Regions from separate parts of the Paenibacillus sp. FSL R7-269 genome, predicted to be linked through region 1. Evidence: predicted binding sites of a transcription regulator. Region 1 holds the regulator's gene; each other region holds the start of a gene.
The links. Region 1 encodes Rex, which represses fermentation and respiration genes when NADH is low (regulators of the CRP and FNR family bind a similar motif). Its sites were predicted from a motif close to TTGTGAAATATTTCACAA; they were not measured.
Positions count from the first base shown of each region.

Region 2: C162_RS19560 (flavocytochrome c) is a predicted target of Rex. The motif match lies at 2,086-2,103, and genes of this name have one in related genera.
Region 3: C162_RS03520 (phosphoketolase family protein) is a predicted target of Rex. The motif match lies at 1,233-1,250, and genes of this name have one in related genera.
Region 4: pflB (formate C-acetyltransferase) is a predicted target of Rex. The motif match lies at 2,620-2,637, and genes of this name have one in related genera.

Region 1 is NZ_ASPS01000053.1:37,732-41,746, reverse strand. Features, by position in the region: gene dinG (ATP-dependent DNA helicase DinG) at 1-1,448, shown strand, start outside; gene C162_RS22655 (redox-sensing transcriptional repressor Rex) at 1,587-2,237, shown strand; gene C162_RS22650 (amidohydrolase) at 2,227-3,528, shown strand; gene C162_RS22645 (cell wall elongation regulator TseB-like domain-containing protein) at 3,558-4,015, shown strand, end outside.
Region 2 is NZ_ASPS01000042.1:153,279-157,293, reverse strand. Features, by position in the region: gene C162_RS19565 (NAD(P)/FAD-dependent oxidoreductase) at 1-374, shown strand, start outside; gene C162_RS19560 (flavocytochrome c) at 511-2,070, opposite strand; gene C162_RS19555 (CPBP family glutamic-type intramembrane protease) at 2,310-3,122, shown strand; gene dcuS (DcuS/MalK family sensor histidine kinase) at 3,155-4,015, opposite strand, start outside.
Region 3 is NZ_ASPS01000009.1:65,053-69,067, reverse strand. Features, by position in the region: gene C162_RS03530 (response regulator) at 1-269, shown strand, start outside; gene C162_RS03525 (GntR family transcriptional regulator) at 363-1,085, shown strand; gene C162_RS03520 (phosphoketolase family protein) at 1,364-3,748, shown strand; gene C162_RS03515 (TIGR03915 family putative DNA repair protein) at 3,815-4,015, opposite strand, start outside.
Region 4 is NZ_ASPS01000053.1:273,382-277,396, forward strand. Features, by position in the region: gene pflA (pyruvate formate-lyase-activating protein) at 1-149, opposite strand, end outside; gene pflB (formate C-acetyltransferase) at 270-2,531, opposite strand; gene adhE (bifunctional acetaldehyde-CoA/alcohol dehydrogenase) at 2,793-4,015, opposite strand, start outside.

The DNA of each region.
Region 1 (4,015 bases):
ATCATCTGGAAGATATTGCCGGCAAGCATCTTGGCATGCAGATGAAATATTTCACATTCGCCCATACCCTCACCCGCCTCTATAAGGATAGCCGGAGCGGGCAGCTGCCTGCCCTCCGCCAGAGTCTGCAGTCTTCGGGCAGTGAGCAGGCTTCCGAATGGAGCGGCGTGATCGACCGGATCTATCCCGATCTGCTGACGGTGAAGGAATCTTGGGATGCGCTCAGCGACCGGCTCTTCAGCCTGCTGCCCGAGCGCAGCGATGCCGGAGCCGGTGAAGCAGGCCAGCTGGTGGCCCGCCTGCAGCCGGGCAAGAAGCCGAAGGATTGGGAGGAGTTGGCGGCCCTTGAGAATACGCTGAACCTCAGTCTGAGCGATATCATCCGCAAGGGTGACAAGATGCTCAGTGAGATGCGTGACACGGACAGCCAATCCTCCTCGGACAGTCTTGTGACCGATATCGGCGGGTTATTTAAGGATCTGGCATCCATTAGAGAGCAGATCCGCTTCTTCATGGGCCTGAACGATGAGAATATCGTGTATTGGCTGGAGGGAAGCGGTAATTATAAAGGCAAGTCGCTGCAAATGTATGCCGTTCCTGTAGATGTCAGTACCCAGCTCAGGGAGCTGTTCTTCGACAAGAAGAAGAGTATTGTCCTGACCTCGGCCACCTTATCCGTGGATAAGTCCTTCCAGTTCATGATCGATAACCTGGGCCTTGGTGAAGCTGCGGAGCAGGGGCGTCTGATGACAGCGCTGCTTCCGTCGCCGTTTAAATACCGGGAGCAGGCTCTGCTGGTCATTCCCCGCGACTTCCCGAGCGTCAAGGGAAGTATAGGGGATGCCCGTTTTGTGGACACGCTTGTTCATTCCCTCGCCGAGACTGCTGTAACTACACGAGGGCGAATGCTGGTGCTGTTCACCTCCTACAAGATGCTGCGCCAGGTCTATGACCCGCTGAAGGAGGCGCTTGCCTCCCAGGATATCGCGGTGCTCGGACAAGGTGTGGAGGGCGGCAGCCGGAGCAAGCTGATCCGCCGCTTCCAGGACAGCCCGGCTTCGGTCCTGCTCGGTACCAGCAGTTTCTGGGAAGGGGTAGATATTCCGGGAGAAGCATTGACCTGCCTGGCGATTGTCAGACTGCCGTTCCAGCCGCCGAATCACCCGCTGGCAGAAGCGAAGTCGGAGCTGCTTCAGGCACAGAAGAAGAACCCGTTCATGAAGCTGTCCGTGCCGCAGGCAGTCATCCGCTTCAAGCAGGGCTTCGGGCGGCTGGTCCGCACGGCGCAGGACCGGGGCATCGTAATTGTGTACGATACTAGAGTAATTGAATCGCATTACGGAAAGTACTTCCTGTATTCACTCCCCGGTCCCAAGATGGAGCATATGCTCACCGAGCAGATGGTCCCGAGAATTGCCGAATGGCTGGAAGACGGCGGGGTTTCCTAATTCATCTGCTATTGCTATTATTAATAAGTCATGATTAACCTGAAGATCCGTTCCCGCCCTGTCTTGCCGATCCGGCAGGCGGGGGGCACGGTTGCTATAATTGAACGGGTATAACACAACTATTAAGGAGGAGAATACATGAAATCGGATAAAATATCGGAGGCCGTCGTGCGCAGGCTCCCAGTGTACCTGCGTTTCCTGAACGATCTCCAAAAACGTGAAATCTCCACAGTCTCTTCTCAGGAGCTGGGCCAGAAGCTTGATCTGAATCCCGCCCAGATCCGTAAGGATTTGGCTTACTTCGGTGATTTTGGCAGGAAGGGTATCGGCTACGATGTATCCTATCTAATTGAGAAGATTCGCCATATCCTGAAGCTTGACCAGCAAATTAATGTTGCACTGGTTGGAGCCGGTAATCTCGGTCATGCCTTGTCTAACTACAACGCTTACTTGAAGGATACGATGAAGATTACTGCGATCTTCGATGCCTACCCGCCGAAGGTGGGCCAGCAGATCAACTCGCTGGTTGTGCAGCCGATGGAGGAGTTAAGCAGCACAATCCGCTCGCAGGGCATCCGCATCGGGATTATTACCGTACCTGACAGCGAAGCCCAGAATGTAGCTGATATTCTTGTGGACTCCGGCATTGAGGCGATTCTGAACTTCGCACCGGTTATTCTCAAGACGCCTGCCAATATCCGGATTCATGCCGCAGATTTCACCACAGATCTGCAGAGCCTGGCCTATTATTTGCATGATGGAAAGGATGAGGCAGAAGATGAGCAGTAAGATCACGATAATCAAGAACGGGCACTTCCTGGTTCCGGGCAGCGACAAGCCGGTTCTAAGCGGGTATATGACCCTGGAGAATGATCTGATTACTTACATAGGTGAAGCTGAGCCGGTAGTGGAGGATGGCGCTCAGGTCGTAGACGGCAGCCGTCTGCTGTTCATGCCGGGTCTGGTCAATACCCATGGGCATACGGCCATGTCACTGCTGCGCGGATACGGCGACGATATGGTGCTTCAGACTTGGCTGCAGGAGAAGATGTGGCCGATGGAAGAGAAATTCACTGGTGATGATGTATATTGGGGAACCTCGTTGTCCGTACTGGAAATGCTGAAGGGCGGCACAACCACCTTCCTCGATATGTATGATCATATGGACCGGGTAGCGGAAGTAACGGAGCAGTCCGGTATTCGTGCGGTGCTGATGCGCGGCGTAATTGGGCTGTGCCCGGAAGAGGTACAGCAAGCAAAGCTCGCTGAGGCGGTTGCTTTTGCCCGTAACTGGCACGGCAAGGCTGACGGCAGAATTACAACTATGCTCTCACCGCACGCTCCGTACACCTGTCCTCCAGAGTTTTTCATGAAGTTTGTGCAGGCTGCCCATGATCTGGACCTGCCGATGCATACCCATATGTCCGAGACGCGCCATGAAGTGGAGCAGAACGTGGCTGACTACGGCCTTCGTCCGGTCGCACATCTGGAGAAGCTGGGGATGTTCACCCGTCCTTCGCTCATTGCCCACGGGGTTCATCTGAACGATGAAGAGATCGGGATTCTGGCCCGCTATAACGTTGGCGTGTCGCATAACCCCGGCAGTAACCTGAAGCTGGCCAGCGGGGTTGCACGTGTTCCTGAGCTGCTGCGAGCCGGGGTTAAGGTCTCCCTGGGTACAGACGGCGCGGCAAGCAACAACAATCTGGATATGTTCGAAGAGATGAGGCTGGCGGCTCTGATCCACAAGGGCGTAAGCGGTGATCCTACAGCGGTACCGGCTCCTGAAGCGCTACTGATGGCCACGGAATACGGGGCTCAGTCTATTTTCCTAAGCGGGGTAGGCCGGCTTGCAGCAGGAATGAAGGCCGACTTCATCGCGCTTGATATTGACCAGCCGCATTTGCTGCCGCATACCGATCTGCTCTCCCATGCCGTCTATTCGGCAAGTGCCAAGGATGTGGAGCATGTATGGGTGAACGGCCAGCAGGTTGTGAAGCATGGACAATGCCTGACACTGGATGAAGAAGCTATCCGCCGCAAAGCACAGGAGACGTTCGAGAGCCTGCTTAAACGGTAATTCAGGAGAACGGGAAAGGAAGCAGCGTTGTGAAGAAGAAGAGGAGAAAATGGATCTGGCTGGGGCTTACCGTGGTGCTGCTCCTTCTGTTCGGATTAAGCCAGTTCTATGCCTACATTATGAAGGACCAGTGGAACGAGCGGAATGAGGCCAAGGAGCTGGCCCGGACGCGTGCCGGACTAACGGAGGTAACCAAGGCTCAGAAATCCGTCTGGAATGAGAATGAGATCTACTGGGTGCTAACCGGCAAAAATGAAGCCGGGACCGATCTGATGGTGTGGGTCCGTTTCACCTTGGAGGGCAAGCCTGCCGGAGGCGACAACGACCTGTATGCTGAAGAGCTGAGCAAAGGCACTTCCGAAGAGAAAATGCGCGGAATCATAGCCGATCAGTTACCGGACGTGAAGATCGAACGGCTGCTGCCCGGTGTATATAACGGGGAATATGCCTGGCAGCTATTTTACAAAAAAGACGGGCGATTCTATTA
Region 2 (4,015 bases), on a different contig from region 1:
GCCGGATCATTGCCGGCGGCAAGGATGAGCAGCTTACCAGTGTAGAGCGGCGTGAGGTTAGGGTCCTCTCCCAGTGTGAGCGTCTGCTTGAGGAGGTTACGGCCCTGTTCCCGGAACTGCAAGGAATCAAGGCTGAATATTCCTGGGGAGCGGTCTTCGGCTCCACCCATGACGGGCTGCCTTATATGGGACCGCACCCGGAGTTCCCGCACTGCTACTTCATTGAAGGCTATGGGGGGAACGGCACGGTCTACAGCATGATCGCCGCCGAGCTGCTTGCAGATACGCTGGCCGGCAAGAGCCGCCCGGAGCTGGAGCTTTTCTCGCTGACCCGGTCGCCGAAGCCTGCGCCCTCCCCCGCGATACTGTCTTAAGGGCAGCTGGTTCAGGGAGGCGGCATCAGAGAGAGTTGCAACATAGAAAGGGATGCCCGCGTAGCCTGATGGCTGCGGAGCATCCCTTTTTTGATTAAATACTTATGGTTATAACGATATATAGAAGAATAATAGCTTATTGCGCTTTTACAAATTCAGCCGACTTGATCCCTGCCTGACGTCCGAAGATAATAATCTCGGCTACCGAGTTACCGCCGATGCGGTTCTCGCCGTGCAGCCCGCCGACCACTTCTCCTGCCGCGAACAATCCGGTAATCGCCTTGCCGTCTTTGTTCAAGACCTCAGTGTTGGTGTTGATCACCACTCCGCCCATCGTATAGTGAATCCCAGGGCCGATCTGAATCGCATAATACGGAGCACCGGACAGATCATTATCCATACCGGTAGTTCTGCCGAATTCAGCATCCGACTTACTCTTCACCGCACTGTTCCATGTATCCACGGTAGTCTTAAGTGCTGCTGCAGGAACCTTCATCTGATCCGCCAATGCCTCAATGGTATCTGCGGTCTTGACCACACCCATCTTAATGTATTGATCTACCGCCTTAACACGGGATTTCACTCCGGCGTCGAACACGAGATAAGCGGATTTCTCAGGAAGTGTATTAATTGAAGCCGTCACCTTATCACGGGTATTCATCTCATTGCCGAAGCGCTTGCCCTCAACAGATACAAGAATAGCTCCTTCGCCCCGGACCGCTTCACCGATCAGGTAGGATTTCTCCTGCTGCACAGTCGGGTGAACCTGAATCTGATCCAGGTCTACGGTAGTTCCGCCGACCTTCTCAATCATGGCAATGCCGTCGCCGGTGCTGCCAATCTGGTTGGTCGTTACCAGCCCTTGCAGATCCGGGCGAACCTTGGCAATCAGTTCTTTGTTGGCACCGAAGCCCCCAGTGGTTACGATAACTGCTGCTGCGCTGATCATTTTGTCATCGGCCTGGTTGAAGAGCACCTTCACGCCGTTCACCTTACCGTCCTGTACCGTAAGCTCCTTCACATCCGCATTGACGAACAGCGGAATTCCCTGCTCCTGAACATTGCGGACAAGTCCTGCTACAAGATATTGTCCCACTGCCGAGCCGTCTTCCGGACGATGGGTACGCTTCTCTTTCATACCGCCGGTAATTGTAATATTGTTCAAGCGGATTCCGATGGAATCGAGCCAGTCAATGGCACCCGCGGATTGATCCACGAAGAAGTGCAGCAGCTCCTTATTGTTCGTATCATGTCCGCCCTTAAGGGTCTCTTCATAGAACAGTTCGTTGCTGTCTTCGATGCCCTGCTCCTTCTGGAACTTGGTCTGCGAGGCATTCATCCCTGAGGAGGATTTGGTCGTATTGCCGCCGGCAACCGGCATTTTCTCTAAGATGACCGGGTTCATGCCGGCCGCTTTGGCTTCCAGCGCAGCAGACATTCCCGCACCGCCCGCACCGACGATGACGATATCATATTTATCCTTTAACTGATCGTACGGAGTATAGCTCGCTTCGGATGCTCCCGACACGGCCTCTGCCTTCTCTGTAGGTGCAGTGGTTGCTGCCGGCTCTGTTGCCGCGCTGCCCGCTTCCTTGCTCTCATTCTTGCTGCCGCCCGCATTGTTGTTTCCGCAACCTGCAATGACCAGCATCACGGAGAGAATGAGGATAAGCGCCGCTGTTAATCTCTTATTCATGTGAGTTGTGCCCCCTTGTGCATATTTTCACAATTATCATAGCGCCAAAGAAGCGGTTTATGGAACCTTCCGTAAGTTATTAAAGAGTTTTGTAACTAAAGTAACCAAATTAACTAAGTAGCTGTACAGATGGCTGCCTGCGTAAGAGTGAGAGAATTAACTTCGTTCCGGTCAGAATTATGATAGACTCTATCCCGTCTGCATACATAACTTGAAGTATCCGGAAGGAGAAGGAAATATTGACTAACAAAAGTAATCTTAGAGCGGTATGGATCATGTTTGGTGTATTTGTATTGCTGTTTCTGTTGAATTTCGGCATTCACAGTAATAATCAGGCCCCGACAGCCAGAATGTGGCTTCTGCTGGGCGTATGGGCCTTCCTCATTAGCGTGCTGCTGCTTGTAAAACACAAGCTGCCGTCGAAGCGGCAGATTCTGCTCTCTATCCTGCTAGCCGCTGCTGTAGCTGTCGCCTATATTAATCTGTCCCTCTTCTCCATGATTGAGGTGAGCCTGCTCACGTTAATGGCATCGTTGGCTGTATTAAGCACCTTCAACCAGTATAACGAAGGAAAGCTTCTTTTTCTCAACACAGCCAGCGCCTCAACAATCTTCATGAGCCTATTCGTGGGAGCCGCCGCCGGCATTCTGCTCGGAATCATCAATCTAGTGCTGAGCGGACAAAGCCTCGATGGATTCAGCCTGAAGCTAATCTATTTCAGAGTGGCGCTCAGTCCGGCCATTTATGAAGAACTAGCCCTACGTACCTTGTTCTATGCCCTATGCCTGTCCCTGATGCACGGCAGAGCCGATACCAGAGCCCAAAAATTTACCGTCTGGTTCATGATGATCGTTCCCCATGTGCTGGTCCACACGCCGGACAGCTTCATTCAGGGTGGAATCATCCCCGGCATCATCAGCACTCTCATGTATATCCTCTTGTTCGGCCTGCCCTTTGCAATACTACAGCGCAAGCGGGACCTCACATCTGCCATGCTTGCTCATGGAATAGTGGATATCATACGATTCTGTTTCCTGGGTCTCCCCTTCTAGTAGAGGGGTGCTCCGGCACGGTACGGCACAGTTCACACCTCCTCCTCCTCCCCCTTCACCTCATAAGGCACATCAACTATAAAATGCCCCCCTGAACCGTAGACGGCGGCCAGCTCAAGATGGCCCTTTAATTTATCCACACTTTTCTTGACCAAATACAGCCCGATTCCCCGCTGTTCACCCTTGGAGGAGTAACCCTGAACGAAGATCTTCTCCTTGAGGCCCGCCGGAATTCCCGGACCGTTGTCGCTAACCTCGCATAGCAGCCGCCCCTCTTCATATTGAAAAGCAAGCTCCACCCGCTTCACGGGTTGCTCGCAGAGCTCCCCCAGCGCCTCCAGGGCATTATCCAGCAGATTGCCGGCAATCGTAATCAGCTCATGAATCACCTGCGGATCAGCCGGCTCCGGCAGATAGCTGTCTCCGGTCAGCAACAGCTCTATCCCCGCTTCGCGTGCCCGGCTCAGCTTCCCCAGCAGAAATCCGGCCATCACCGGGTCCTTGATCTGTCTCGTGATCGACCCGATCTCCTTCTGGTAATTGCTTACCGTTCCCAGAATATATTGCTGCAGCTCATCATACAGGCCCATATGCGTCATGCCCATAATGACATGCAGCTTGTTCATGAACTCATGGGCACCGGAGCGCAGTGCTTCTGCATAGACAGAGACTCCCGACAGCTTCTCCGCCAGCACAGCCAGCTCAGTCTCATCCCGGAAAGTGGCAATCGCGCCAACGATGTTACCGTTCACCCGGACTGGCAGGCTGTTCACCAATAAAGAGCTGTCTCCCAGCTCCAGCTCCTGGTCCTGTATCCCCTCTCCCTCAGCCAATACCCGCTCCAGACCCAGCTCCGGCCAAAACTCGGCAATCTGCCGGTTCATGGCGCTCCC
Region 3 (4,015 bases), on a different contig from region 1:
TCAAGCTGAATCTGGTCCGCTGGTATATGGGGAATGCAGAATATGAACAGGCCTTCAAGCATATTGAACAGGTGTGCACCCGCTATCCGTTAGAGGAGCAAGCGCAATTATTGTACATGCAAATATCGGATAGCATGGGCTTTCATTTTCTGGTGCAAAGACAATATGTATTACTGGAAACGGTTATGGAAGCAGAGGTTGCGGAGAAACCGAGCCGGGAGATTGTCAAATGGTATAGGGATTGGGACAACAAGCGTCAAAAAGGGTGAATCCGTGGATTCATCCTTTTTGCCCTATCTAAATTATGATATATTTAATCTTGAATGAACTGGTTCTGCAAAGACCCGACGAAGGAGCACCCCATGACCCAATTTGTCTACAAGCAGATTATTGCTGACCTCAAAACGAAGATCTTTGCCGGGCAGTACGCCGATATGAAGCTGCCGGATGAGCGCAGTCTCAGCGAGGCGTATCAGGTTAGCCGCAGTACCATTAAGCGTGCGCTGATGAAGATGGAGAGCTCGGGCATTATTTTCAAGAAACGCGGCTCCGGCACCTTCATCAATCCGCTATACATAAAGAACGATTCGATCTTCAATTACGAGGGCTCTAACCTGGGGGTGTCGGATAACTTCCAGATGCACGGCAAGAAGCCGGAGATCAAGGTGCTGAGCTTCGAGGTCATCCGGCCCACGGAGGAGCTTCAGCGGGATTTGTTCCTGATGCCCCATGATTTCGTGTATAAGATCGTGCGTCTGCGTCTGTTTGAAGGTGCGCCCTTCATGATTGAGACGGGATATATTCCGATCAAAATTGTGCAAAATCTCGACCAGACGATTATCGAGGGCTCGATTTTTCATTATCTGGAGGAGTCGCGCAATCTGGCGGTGACTAAATCCTTTTTGTCTATTTTTGCCGAGCCTTCGCTGCCGAATGACCAGGAGCTGCTCCATCTGAAGGAGAATGAACCCGTAGGGATTATGGAAGGAATCTTCTTCCTGGATAACGGCACGCCGTTTGAATTCTCGCATATGCGCTTCCATTATGAGTATCTGAAGTTCAACACGTTCGTGTCTGTGCATTAACGGGTGGACGTTGTAAATAGCATAACTGAGGTATAGCAGGCCGGGAGGAGTCCCGGTCTTTTTGGCATCTTTTCGGACATAACAAATTAATCCATAAATATAAAAAAGAATATAATTTTGTGCGAATTTTGCAGCGAATTTCATACTATGTTCAAAATTTCACAATATTGGACCGTATTAATTTCTAAAAAGATTGAATTTCTGAAATGCCGATGTATGATGTAACTGTAGAAGTGATACATTCAAAATACAAAGAAAAAGATTAGGGAGTGGAAGACATGGGATTAACAATCGAACAGGTGGATTATTCCTCGAAAACGTATCTGGAAAAGCTTGACGCTTACTGGCGTGCAACGAACTACATCTCCGTAGGCCAGCTTTATTTGAAGGATAATCCGTTGTTAAGAGAACCGCTGAAGGATGCAGATGTCAAAGTGAAGCCGATCGGACACTGGGGCACCATCCCTGGGCAGAACTTTATCTATGCGCACCTGAACCGTGTAATCACTAAATATGATCTCAACATGTTCTATATTGAAGGCCCGGGCCATGGCGGTCAGGTGATGGTATCGAACTCTTATCTGGACGGAAGCTACACTGAAATCTACCCCCAGATCACCCAAGACATCCCTGGTCTGAAAAAGCTGTTCAAGCAATTCTCTTTCCCTGGCGGTGTAGCCTCCCATGCTGCTCCTGAAACACCTGGATCCATTCACGAAGGCGGCGAACTGGGTTACTCCCTGTCGCACAGCGTGGGTTCGATTCTCGATAACCCTGATCTGATCTCTGCAGTAGTTGTAGGTGACGGCGAAGCAGAAACCGGCCCTCTGGCCGCTTCCTGGCTGTCCAACCGGTTCATCAACCCGATTACAGACGGTGCTGTATTGCCGATTCTGCATTTGAACGGCTTCAAGATCAGCAACCCTACCATCCTCTCCCGGATGAGCAGAGAAGAATTGACCGCATATTTTGCCGGAAATGGCTGGGAAGCATTCTTCGTAGAAGGCGAGAACCCGGATCTGATGCACCCGGAAATGGCGAAGGTGCTGGATACGATCGTAGAGAGAATTGCCGCAATTCAGAAGAATGCCCGTGAAAATAATGATACTACCCGTCCTGTATGGCCGATGCTGGTCTTCCGTACGCCTAAGGGCTGGACTGGTCCCAAAGCATGGGACGGCGTGCCGAATGAAGGCTCCTTCCGTGCCCACCAGGTGCCGATTCCGGTTGATCAGAAGAACATGAAGCATGCTCCGGCATTGCTTGAATGGCTGAACAGCTACAGACCTGAAGAATTGTTCGATGAGAACGGCCGTCTGAACGCGGATCTGGCTGAGCTGCTGCCAACCGGCGACAGACGTATGGGGATGAACCCTGTAACGAATGCCGGCAAGCTGATCAAAGACCTGCACAAGCCGAACTTCCGCAACTACGCCCTGGATAATTCCGTTCCGGGTCAAGTGATTGCACAGGATATGGCCGTGCTGGGGAAATACCTGAAAGAGGTTGTTACGCTCAACGAAGAGAACCGCAACTTCCGGATTTTTGGACCGGATGAGACTATGTCTAACCGTCTGGGACCTGTATTCGAAGTGACCAAGCGCCAATGGATGGATGCCATTCAGGAACCGCAGGATGAATTCCTTGCTCCATACGGCCGTGTCATTGACTCCCAGTTGTCTGAGCATCAGGCGGAAGGGATTCTGGAAGGGTATGTCCTGACTGGGCGCCACGGATTCTTCGCCAGCTATGAAGCGTTCCTGCGCGTGGTTGACTCGATGATTACCCAACACTTCAAGTGGCTGCGTAAGGCGACAGATCAGACCTGGAGAGAAGATATTCCTTCCCTGAACGTGATCGCCACATCGACCGTATTCCAGCAGGACCATAACGGTTATACCCACCAAGATCCGGGTCTGCTCGGCCATCTGGCTGACAAGAAGCCTGAATTCATCCGTGAGTATCTGCCGTCCGATGCGAACAGCTTGTTGGCTGTCTTCGACACGATCCTGAATGACCGTCAGAAGATCAACCTGATTGTATCCTCCAAGCATCCGCGTCCGCAGTGGTTCTCGGCTGACGAAGCTCAGGAGCTGGTAACTAAAGGCCTCAAGATCATTGACTGGGCCAGCACCGACAAAGGCGGAGAGCCGGATCTCGTCATCGCTTCTTCGGGTACAGAACCAACTATGGAAGCCTTGGCTGCCATCTCGATCCTGCATGAGAAGCTGCCTGAGCTGAAGATCCGTTACATTAACGTAGTCGATCTGCTGAAGCTGAGAAGTCAGAAGCTTGATCCGCGCGGCTTGTCTGACGAGGAGTTTGATCAATTTTTCACAAAAGATAAACCGGTCATCTTCGCCTTCCACGGCTATGAAGGCCTGATCAAAGACCTGTTCTTCGACCGCCACAACCATAACCTGCATGTGCATGGCTACCGCGAGAATGGCGACATCACTACACCGTTCGATATGCGTGTCCTCAACCAGATGGACCGCTTCGACCTCACGAAGGAAGCTGTGCTGAGCCTGCCGGAAGCAAGCAAATACCAGTCCATCGCTGACGAGATGGATGCCATCGTGCAGAAGCATCATGCATACATCCGCGAAGAAGGCATTGACCTTCCAGAGGTTGAGAACTGGGTATGGAAGGCTTTGAACTAAGGTTAGGACGATAGAGTTATTTCATTAATAATATAGAAGGCTTGAATCAAGGAGCGCTCCGGTTAGTCATGTTGATGGCTGCGGGGCGCTTTTTGTATCCGATGATTGAAGTTGGATGTCCGGGATCGATGAGGTCTTCGGCGCTTCCGGCTGCAATGCTCTCTTCCGCTGCCCCGCAGAAAGTACAGGCACACCGCCCCTCCCATTCATCTCCACCATGTGCTTCCAGTAGCGCTTCGGCATCAGTGAGGAACGCAGCCGGTCGTT
Region 4 (4,015 bases), 240 kb from region 1:
ATTTCCTTGCCTTCATTCAATTCCCATGTATCCGGGTTGTGGCAATACTGACACTTGAGCAGGCAGCCCTGCATAAAAAGCACGAAGCGGATACCCGGGCCATCCACCGTACCAAACGTTTCCAAAGAGTGGATATGTCCTTTAAGCATGAGATGTCATCCTTTCAAAAAAACTTAAAATTTTAACCACTTTCAGACAAGAGTGTACCGCCCTCTTGCAAGGGCGGCAGCTCTTAATTCATTTCAGTTCTTGTAGAACAAGAATGCATCTTACATGGAATCGTGGAATGTACGGTTGATAACATCCATCTGTTGTTCACGGGTCAGCTTGATGAAGTTAACAGCATAGCCGGATACGCGAATGGTCAACTGTGGATAGTTCTCTGGGTGATCCATAGCATCGAGCAGCTGCTCACGGTTAAATACGTTAACGTTCAAGTGCTGAGCGTTATTGTGGAAGTATCCGTCCATCATGAAGACAAGGTTGGACTTACGGGAATCTTCGTCTTTACCCAGTGCCTTAGGAACGATAGAGAAGGTATTCGAGATACCATCCTGTGCATCGGAGTAAGGAAGTTTGGCAACAGAGTTCAGGGATGCCAGGGCACCCTTCTTGTCGCGTCCGTGCATTGGGTTAGCACCAGGAGCGAATGGTTCGCCTTTTTTACGTCCGTCAGGAGTAGTACCAGTCTTTTTACCATATACAACGTTCGAAGTGATAGTCAGTACCGATTGAGTCGGCACAGCGTCACGATACGTTTTGTTTTTGCGGATCATCGACATGAAGGTTTCAACCAGTTCAACTGCGATGCCGTCAACAGCGTCGTCGTTGTTACCGTAGCAAGGGAATTCACCCTCAGTTTCAAAGTCGATAGCAATGCCTTCTTCGTTACGGATTGGCTTAACCTTAGCGTATTTGATTGCACTCAGGGAGTCAGCAGCAACGGACAGTCCGGCGATACCGCAAGCCATCGTACGCAGAATGTCGCGGTCATGCAGCGCCATTTCGATACGTTCGTAGGAATATTTGTCATGCATATAGTGAATGATGTTCAGCGTGTTGACATAAGTCTTAGCGAGCCATTCCATCATTGGTTTGAAGCGTTTCATTACTTCGTTGTAATCCAGATATTCAGAAGTGATCGCAGGATATTCAGGACCTACCTGAGCACCGGATTTCTCATCTTTACCACCATTGATTGCATACAGCAGAGCCTTAGCCAGGTTGGCACGGGCACCGAAGAACTGCATTTGCTTACCGATACGCATTGGGGATACGCAGCAGGCAATTGCATAATCTTCACCCCAGTATGGACGCATTACATCATCGTTCTCATATTGGATGGCGCTGGTTTCAATAGATACCTTGGCACAATATTTTTTGAAGCCTTCAGGCAGCTTCTCGGACCACAGTACAGTCAGGTTTGGTTCTGGTGCTGGTCCCAGATTGTACAGGGTATGCAGGAAGCGGAAGCTGTTCTTGGTTACGCGAGTTGTACCGTCTTCGGCCATACCACCGATGGATTCTGTCACCCAAGTAGGGTCACCGGAGAACAGGTCGTTATAGTCAGGCGTACGCAGGAATTTCACAATACGCAGCTTCATTACGAAATGGTCAACGATTTCTTGTGCTTGCTCTTCAGTCAGAGTACCTTCTTCAACGTCGCGTTGAACATAGATATCAAGGAAGGAAGATACGCGTCCCAAGGACATTGCCGCACCATTCTGTTCTTTAACAGCTGCCAGATAACCGAAGTATACCCATTGTGTAGCTTCTTTGAAGTTGACAGCCGGTTTGGAGATGTCCATACCATGAGCTGCAGCCATTTGTTTCAGTTCGCCCAGAGCACGCATTTGCTCGGACAGCTCTTCACGCAGACGGATAACATCTTCTGTCATGGAGTCTACTTCGAGTTCAGCCAGTTGCTGCTTCTTGTCTTTAATCAGGAAATCAATACCATACAGAGCAATACGGCGATAGTCGCCGATGATACGTCCGCGGCCATAAGCATCAGGAAGACCTGTGATTACGCCGGATTTACGCACAGCTCTCATATCTGGTGTATATGCATCAAATACGCCTTGGTTATGCGTTTTGCGGATGTTCGTGAACATGTCAACGATATTCTGCGGAAGCTCGAAGCCGTAAGCCTTAGTAGCATCGATCATCATCTTGATACCGCCGAACGGTTGGATGGAACGTCTGAAAGGCGCATCAGTCTGAACGCCGACAATCTGTTCCTTGTCCTTGTCAATGTAACCAGGAGCATGGGAAGTGATAGTGGAGACAGTATCGAGGGAAACGTCCCATACGCCGCCTCTTTCTCTTTCTTCCTTACTCAGCTGGGAGATAATCTTCCACAGTTCAGTAGTATTGCTGGTAGGACCTACGAGGAAATCTTCATTTCCTTCATAAGGCTTGATGTTCTTGGCAATAAAGTTATTAACGTCAACTTTCTTGGACCATGTGCCTTTTGTGAAATTTCTCCAGCCAGACTTAACCTCTTGTACTTCTTTTTCAATCACCGACATGCTAAATCCCTCCATTTATATTTAGTATATTTGTAGAGATCGCGGGCTTGAAGGTTAATCCCGTGTCTCGTGATCCCATGAGCTATGGTTGTTATAAAATTCACAATCGCATCTTCATAACCGGGACCGTTGTTTATATAAACATTTTAGTTTATTTTCTGAAAAAGGACTGTGACAAATATCACTCTTTCGGTGATATTTGTCACTTCCATCCAGTCCCATATTAACCTTTAACCTTATTCTTTGTCAGGCAACCGTTAATTAATTATCGAATTTGCCGTAGAATGCGTTGCGGTAAACATCAGCAAGCTCGGATACCAGCGGCATTTTAGGGTTGGCAGTTGTACATTGGTCTTCAAATGCACGGTCAGCCAGATAGTCTACACGGGATTCGAAGTCCTTAGGATCGAAACCAAGAGCCGAGAAGGATTCTTCGATGCCAAGTTTTTTGTTCATGTCGCGGATCGCATTGATCAGGCTGGTTACGCCTTCTTCGGTAGTGCGTGCTGGCAATCCCAGAATACGGGCAATTTCAGCATACCGTTCGTCAGCTACAAAGTGCGAATATTTAGGGAACGAAGCGAACTTCGTAGGCTTCTTGGCATTGTAACGGATAACATGCGGCATCAGGATTGCATTGGTGCGGCCATGCGCGGTGTGGTACTGTCCGCCCCATTTGTGCGCCAAGCTGTGGTTAATCCCCAGGAATGCATTGGCAAAGGCCATACCGGCAAGTGTCGATGCGTTGTGCATTTTCTCACGGGCCAGTTTGTCGCCTTGCAGTGCGGATTTCTCCAGCCACTGGAATACCAGCTGAATAGCTTTGATTGCCAGACCATCGGAATAGTCACTGGCCATTACAGATACATAAGCTTCGATTGCATGTGTCAATACGTCCATACCTGTATCGGCAACTGCTGTTCTTGGCAAGCTGTATACAAACTCAGGATCGATAATAGCTACGTCTGGAGTCAGCTCATAGTCAGCCAGCGGATACTTAGTATTATTACCCGTTGTCTTATCTGTGATAACTGCGAACGAGGTTACTTCGGAACCTGTACCGGAAGTTGTAGGAATCGCAACGAATTTCGCTTTGTTGCCGAGCTTAGGGAATTTGTATACCCGTTTGCGGATATCCATGAACTTCTGCTTCAGGCCGTTGAAGTCTGCATCCGGATGTTCATAGAACAGCCACATTCCTTTGGCAGCATCCATAGGGGAACCGCCGCCGAGTGCGATGATGCAGTCCGGCTGGAATCTGTTCATCATTGCCGCACCTTTTTCTACAGTAGTTGTCGATGGATCTGGTTCAACTTCAGAGAACACTTCGATGGCTACTGGAGTCTGACGTTGACGCAGATAATGCTCAACTCTTTCAACATATCCGAGCTTCACCATCATAGGGTCAGTGATAATAGCTACGCGTGTAATATCAGGCATTTTGGCCAGGTACTGAGTGGACCCCTTCTCGAAGTAAATCTTGT